DNA from 2 places in the Paenibacillus vandeheii genome. Region 1 is predicted to be linked to the other one. Evidence: predicted binding sites of a transcription regulator. Region 1 holds the regulator's gene; the other holds the start of a gene.
The links. The regulator Rex, encoded in region 1, represses fermentation and respiration genes when NADH is low (regulators of the CRP and FNR family bind a similar motif). The targets are predictions, from matches to a motif close to TTGTGAAATATTTCACAA.
Positions count from the first base shown of each region.

Region 2: P5G61_RS17855 (cytochrome ubiquinol oxidase subunit I) is a predicted target of Rex. The motif match lies at 1,342-1,359, and genes of this name have one in related genera.

Region 1 is NZ_JAROCD010000005.1:223,377-226,818, forward strand. It holds gene dinG (ATP-dependent DNA helicase DinG) at 1-1,208, shown strand, start outside; gene P5G61_RS11465 (redox-sensing transcriptional repressor Rex) at 1,446-2,099, shown strand; gene P5G61_RS11470 (amidohydrolase) at 2,086-3,390, shown strand; gene P5G61_RS11475 (cell wall elongation regulator TseB-like domain-containing protein) at 3,432-3,442, shown strand, end outside.
Region 2 is NZ_JAROCD010000008.1:278,698-282,139, reverse strand. It holds gene ccmA (heme ABC exporter ATP-binding protein CcmA) at 1-350, shown strand, start outside; gene P5G61_RS17860 (TlpA family protein disulfide reductase) at 395-928, shown strand; gene P5G61_RS17855 (cytochrome ubiquinol oxidase subunit I) at 1,523-2,893, shown strand; gene P5G61_RS17850 (cytochrome d ubiquinol oxidase subunit II) at 2,890-3,442, shown strand, end outside.

The sequences.
Region 1 (3,442 bases):
TGCCTGAACGTAGCGATGCTTCTCCAGGCGAGACTGGACAATTTTCACTTAGACTGAAGCCTTCGCAAAAACCGGCCAAATGGCAGGAATTGCAGGACGTAGAAAACCAAATCTATGTAACCCTAGGTGATTTGATTCGTAAAGGCGACAAGCTGCTGCTTGAAGTGAAAGAAGATCAGGATGATTATCAGTCCGATAGTCTGATTACGGATATCTCAGGACTGCTCAAGGACTTGGCAACGATCAAGGATAATCTGCGTTTCTTCATGCGAATGGATGATGCCAATACCGTGTACTGGATGGAGGCTAGCGGCCAGTTCCGCAGTAAATCACTGCAGCTCTATGCCGTTCCTGTCGATGTCAGTGCGCAATTGAAGGATATGTTCTTTGATAAAAAGAAAAGCGTTGTGCTTACATCGGCTACGCTCTCCGTTGACAAGTCATTTCAATTCATGATCGAACAGCTTGGCTTGCAGGAAGCTGCCGAGAATAACCGCTTGTTGACATCCATGCTGCCGTCACCATTCAACTATCGCGAACAGGCCCTGCTCGTCATTCCGCGTGATTTCCCAAGTGTGAAGGGCAGTGTAGGTGATGCCCACTTTGTGGATATGCTCGTGCATTCGCTCGCGGAAACGGCTATCGCGACTCGTGGACGCATGATGGTGTTGTTCACCTCCTACCGCATGCTGCGCCAGGTCTATGACCCGCTTAAGGAGGCCTTGTCAGGTAATGATATCTCTTTGCTCGGGCAAGGGGTGGACAGCGGCAGCCGTTCCAAGCTTACACGCCGCTTCCAAGATGCGAAAGCAACTGTACTTCTTGGCACAAGCAGCTTCTGGGAAGGAGTGGACATTCCTGGAGAGGCTCTGACCTGTCTTGCGATTGTCAGACTGCCGTTCCAGCCACCAAATCACCCATTAGTTGAAGCGAAGAGTGAGCTTTTGCAGCAACAGAAGAAAAATCCGTTTATGAAGCTGTCCGTGCCGCAAGCCGTTATCCGCTTCAAACAGGGATTCGGCAGACTGGTTCGTACGGGCAAAGACAGAGGTATTGTGATTGTATACGATACACGTGTCATTGAAGCATATTATGGCAAGTACTTTTTATATTCATTACCAGGTCCCAAAATGGAACACATGCTCACAGAGCAGATGGTTCCTCGCATTTCGGAATGGCTTGAGAGACCAACCGATGAACAGCAATAACAGCTATGCTCTGTAGCTTATATGATTGCATGAAGCCACTAATTGGCGGTAAAATTGAGCAATATCATTCATTCGTTTCATGAATAGTGAGTAAAGCGATTAAAGAAGTAATTTAAGCAATTATCCATTATATAACAAAGAGCATCCTGTTTAATTCAGTCATCTTTTTGCATCGTTTTAGACAGGGTGCTCATCTTTTCATCTATCTATCGTGGCCTTGGTAAGGGGGAGCAATGAATGAAATCAGATAAAATTTCGGAAGCCGTGGTGCGAAGATTGCCTGTTTACTTGCGTTATTTGAATGAACTGCATCAGCGCGAAGTCAATACGGTTTCTTCACAAGAACTTGGATTGAGACTGGATTTGAATCCGGCTCAGATTCGTAAAGACCTGGCTTACTTCGGTGACTTTGGTCGTAAAGGGATCGGATATGACGTTTCATATCTCATCGAGAAGATCCGCCATATTCTGAAAATAGACCAGCAGATCAATGTAGCTCTTGTCGGAGCAGGTAATTTAGGACACGCCTTATCCAATTACAATGCCTACCTCAAAGACAACATGAAAATTGTCGCTGTATTTGATGCCTACGGTCCGAAGATTGGAAGTCAAATCAACAGTCTGACGGTGCAACCGATGAATGAATTAACGGATTCGGTCAAAAAAGATAACATTCGTATAGGGATTATCACGGTTCCGGATACGGAAGCCCAAAATGTTGCCGATCAGTTGATTGAGTCAGGAATTGAAGCGATTCTGAATTTTGCGCCAACGATCCTGAAGACCCCGCCGCATATTCGCATTCATCATGCCGATTTTACGACGGATCTGCTTAGCCTTGCTTATTATTTGGAGAACGGAAAGGACGACGAGGAAGATGACGACAAATAGATGGGTAATTCACAACGGCAAATTTGCCGTCAGTGAGGGCACGAATTGGAAAGTGGTTCAAGGTTATATGGTTGTCGAGAATGACAAGATTGTGCATATTGGTGAGACTTTGCCGGAAGGAGACGAAAGTCTGACAAAGGTGGACGGAAAAGGACTGCTCTTCTTGCCGGGTCTGATCAATACGCATGGTCACGCAGCCATGTCGCTTCTGAGAGGTCATGGAGATGATTTGGCATTACAAGTATGGTTGCAGGAGAAAATGTGGCCAATGGAAGCCAAAATGACGTCTGAAGACGTATATTGGGGCACATCACTTTCCGTACTTGAAATGTTGAAAGGTGGAACAACAGCATTCCTGGATATGTATGATCATATGGATCAGGTTGCAAAAGTGGTGGAACAATCCGGCGTTCGTGCTGCTCTGGCACGTGGGGTAATCGGACTTTGCTCAGCGGAAGAACAACAGCGCAAGCTGGAAGAATCCGCAGCATTTGCCCGTCAATGGAATGGACAAGCAGACGGAAGAATTACAACCGTAATTTCTCCACATGCTCCCTACACTTGCCCTCCGGATTACATAGAGAAGCTGGTACAGGTTGCTCATGACCTGAATCTGCCTTTGCATACGCATATGTCTGAAACGCTTCGTGAAGTGGAACAGAACGTGGCTGACTACGGTCTGCGTCCGGTTGCACATCTGGAGAAGCTAGGATTTTTCTCCCGTCCATCTCTGGTTGCACATGCGGTACATCTGAATGATGAGGAGATCGAAATTCTTGCACGACATGATGTAGCAGTTTCCCACAATCCAGGCAGTAACCTGAAATTGGCTTCGGGTGTTGCACGAGTACCTGATCTGCTGAAAGCAGGGGTGACCGTGTCCCTCGGAACAGATGGACCAGCAAGTAACAATAACCTCGATATGTTTGAAGAGATGAGACTTGCTGCTTTGATTCACAAAGGTGTGTCCGGTGACCCTACCGCAGTGCCAGCAGGGGAAGCACTTCTGCTTGGAACTTCGTATGGTGCCAAATCCATATTCCTGAACAATACAGGAGCACTGCAAACAGGCATGAAGGCTGACTTCATCGCCTTGAATATTGAACAAGCCCATTTCTATCCGCATACGGATCTGATTTCCCATACCATATACTCTGCATCAGCCAAAGATGTAGAGCATGTGTGGGTGGATGGTAAACAAGTGGTTAAACATGGCGAATGTCTTACGATGGATGAAGAGCGTATTTTGCGTGAGTCTCAACTGGCATTTGACGGTCTGCTTGCCCGTTAATTCCAAGGACAGCATCGTCATAGGGAAAGGAAGTTCGGCTTTTGAAGAAAAA
Region 2 (3,442 bases), on a different contig from region 1:
TGGCCGAGCAAAAAAACAAGCGGGTCACGACCTTTTCCAAGGGCATGCGGCAGCGTGTGTTATTTGCCCAGGCTCTGTTGGCCAAGCCCCCGCTGCTAATCATGGATGAGCCGACGAATGGACTGGACCCCTTCTGGATGCAGGAATTTGCAAATCTCATCAAACAAATCAAGGAGGAGGGACATATGGTTGTGTTCTCCACCCACCAACTTGAGATTGCAGATGATGTTGCAGATCACATTGTTTTTATGAACAAAGGACGTAATGTAGGAGATGGCTCAACAGAGGACTTTCGTCAACAGTTTGGGTCGCTTCATGCCGCTTTTCATCATAGTCTCGGCTTGAAATGAAGGTGAATCAATTGGGAAAAAAAAGTGCAATAAAGAGCGCGAGAATGAGACGTTTAATCACAATCCTGATTGGAATGGCTGCTTTGCTGACAGCCGCGTGGGCAATTTACCAGGGGAATTTCTCATCAGATACCCAAAGAATCGGTGTTATTGAAATCGGTGCAATTGCTCCTGAATTCACTGCCGTTAATTCAGCCGGAGAACAGGTGAAGCTCTCCGATTATCGGGGCAAAGTTGTGATGATTAACTTTTGGGCTTCCTGGTGTACCCCTTGTGTGAGGGAGATGCCGATGATTAATCAGATCGCTCAGACATATCAAGAAGACGTGCAGACCCTGTTTGTCAACGTAGGGGAAGCGAAGGGGACCATTCGTGAATTTATGAATAAACAGCAATTCGATTTCCCTGTAATCATTGATGTGACCGGAAAGGTCTCCGGCCTGTATCGCATCACCGGTCTGCCAGCGACGATGGTCATAGATCAGGAAGGCATGTTCAGTCACATTTTGCTCGGTGAGTTGACCAAGGATATTCCCTTGCAGCAATGGCTGGAGGACACCGTCCAACAAAAGAATTGAAACCTTGTAAGATTTAAGAACAAAAGAAGCCGCTATATGAGCGGTTTCTTTTGTTTTTTTTGTAAGCTACAAGAGCCAGAACAACTGCAAACGGTTGGGTTTCGAAAACACCTTTCACCCATAGTGGAAATGAAATGCAATACCACGGTTGTGCCCAATGAATCAATAGCCCCTTCGGGTACTTTTTACGCTTTTCACCGAGTTGTCAGAAAGAGTTGATCCTTTCTTGAACATTTAGGGACGAAGACGTGTCAGTGATTGAATTGCTCATTCACAAAGATATAATAATTTTAACTATTAGGTCTCGTTCTGAACTTTGGCTTTGTATTCTCAGGCAAACCAGGCTCGCTAACGGATGCTTAGCCAGTAATTAAGCTAATGATGGTTGGGCAAAGACTCCCTCGTCTCTGACTTTGTGAAAAAATTCTCTTTGTACATACAACATCGGAGGAGCGCTTTATAAACCAAATCTGAACCAATGGCGTAGCTGCCCAATCCTGATATTGAAAGTAGTTCAAGGGCTGACTGACCTAATGATTAAATGCATCAAATCATTGCAAAAATCGAACAGAGTTTGAAAGGAGGCAGTAAAGAATGGCAATTGATACGGTGATGTGGAGCAAGCTGGTGACAGGCATGACGCTAGGGTTCCACGTTATTTTTGCGACACTTGGAGTCGGTGTGCCCCTAATGATCGCTATTGCAGAGTTCATGGGGATCCGCAAAAAAGATCCTCACTACACACTAATGGCTAAGAGGTGGTCACGAGGGTTTGTCATTTCTGTGGCGGTAGGTGTTGTGACCGGCACAGCGATATCACTGCAACTGGCCCTGGTATGGCCGAATTTCATGAAATTGGCGGGGAATGTCATTGCACTTCCGCTATTTATGGAAGTGTTCGCGTTCTTTTTTGAAGCCATCTTCCTGGGCATTTATTTGTATACGTGGGATCGATTCAAAAATCCGTACATTCACTGGCTGCTGACGATTCCGATTGTTGCCGGGGCAGGTATGTCTGCCGTCTTTATTACGACGGTGAACGGCTTCATGAACCAGCCTGGGGGCTTTGTCATGGAGGCAGGCCAATTCACAGCGGTTGACCCGATACAGGCGATGCTGAATACGGCGACGTTCTCCAAGGTGTTCCATGTATTAAGCTCGGCCTATCTGACAGGAGCTGCCCTGTTAGCCGGAATTGCAGCCTTTGCAATGCTGAGAACAGGGGTATCCGCATACCACAAAAAAGCCTTGAACCTTATGATGGCGGTGGTGCTGCTGTTTGGCTTGCTGAACACGTTAGCGGGAGATGTGTCCGCCAAGTTCCTGGCAGAGCATCAGCCGGAGAAGCTAGCAGCGGCAGAATGGCATTTTGAGACGGAAAGCGGCGCGGATTTGATTTTATTAGGCTGGCTGAATGCAGAGCATGAAATAATAGGAGCTCTTCACATGCCGAAATTGCTCAGCTTCCTGGCCTTTAGTGACTTTAATGCCGAGGTAACCGGACTGGAGGAGTTTCCGAAGGACGAATGGCCGCCGCTGCTCGTTCACTACCTGTTTGATTTGATGGCTGGAATCGGATTTACTCTGCTGGCGATCTCGGTTCTGTATTTCCTGTTTGTGTTCTGGAAAAAGCGCAATGAACTGAACAAGTGGCTGCTTGGAATCATTGCCCTGGGAGCGCCAATGGCATTTCTCGGGGTTGAGCTGGGCTGGTTCTATGCAGAACTTGGACGACAGCCGTGGATTATCCGGGGATATATGCGTGTAGAGGAAGCCGCCACTTCATCACCCAACATAAGAATAATCTTTTTCTTCTTCCTGCTTCTATATATCGTTCTGGGAGTCATGTGTGTTCTCGTGCTAAGACGTTTGTTCAACAATAATCCGGCAGAAGTCGAGATGGAGAAATGGATGAAGGAAAAGGAGAAGAGCAATCCGACTACAGAAAAGGGTGAAAAGGCATGATGAGTTACGAGCTGATTGGCATCTCGGTGCTCTGGCTGTTCTTGTATGGCTATCTAATTGTAGCCTCCATTGATTTCGGGGCGGGCTTCTTTGCCTTTTATGCACGCTTGACGAAACAGGATCACCTGATTAATCGTCTGATCTCCCGTTATTTATCCCCGGTATGGGAGATTACGAATGTATTTTTTGTTTTTTTCTATATTGGCATCGTTGGATTCTTTCCGGACACGGCTTATTATTACGGATCAGCACTGCTCGTACCGGGAAGCATTGCGGTCATTTTGCTCGCCATTCGTGGTTCGTTTTATGCCTTTGAGAACTATGGCTCCAAAACTAATATCGTGTATCTGTTTCTATACGGGGCGTCAGGTCTGCTTATTCCTGCTTCGTTGTCAGTGGCGCTAACACTGTCTGAAGGCGGCTTTATCGTGAAGGAGGGTTCGACAGTTTCTCTGGATTACTGGACGCTGTTTACCAATCCGTTATCATGGAGCATCGTTGGACTGGCGATAGTGTCCGTTTTGTTCATAAGCAGCTCATTTTTGGCCT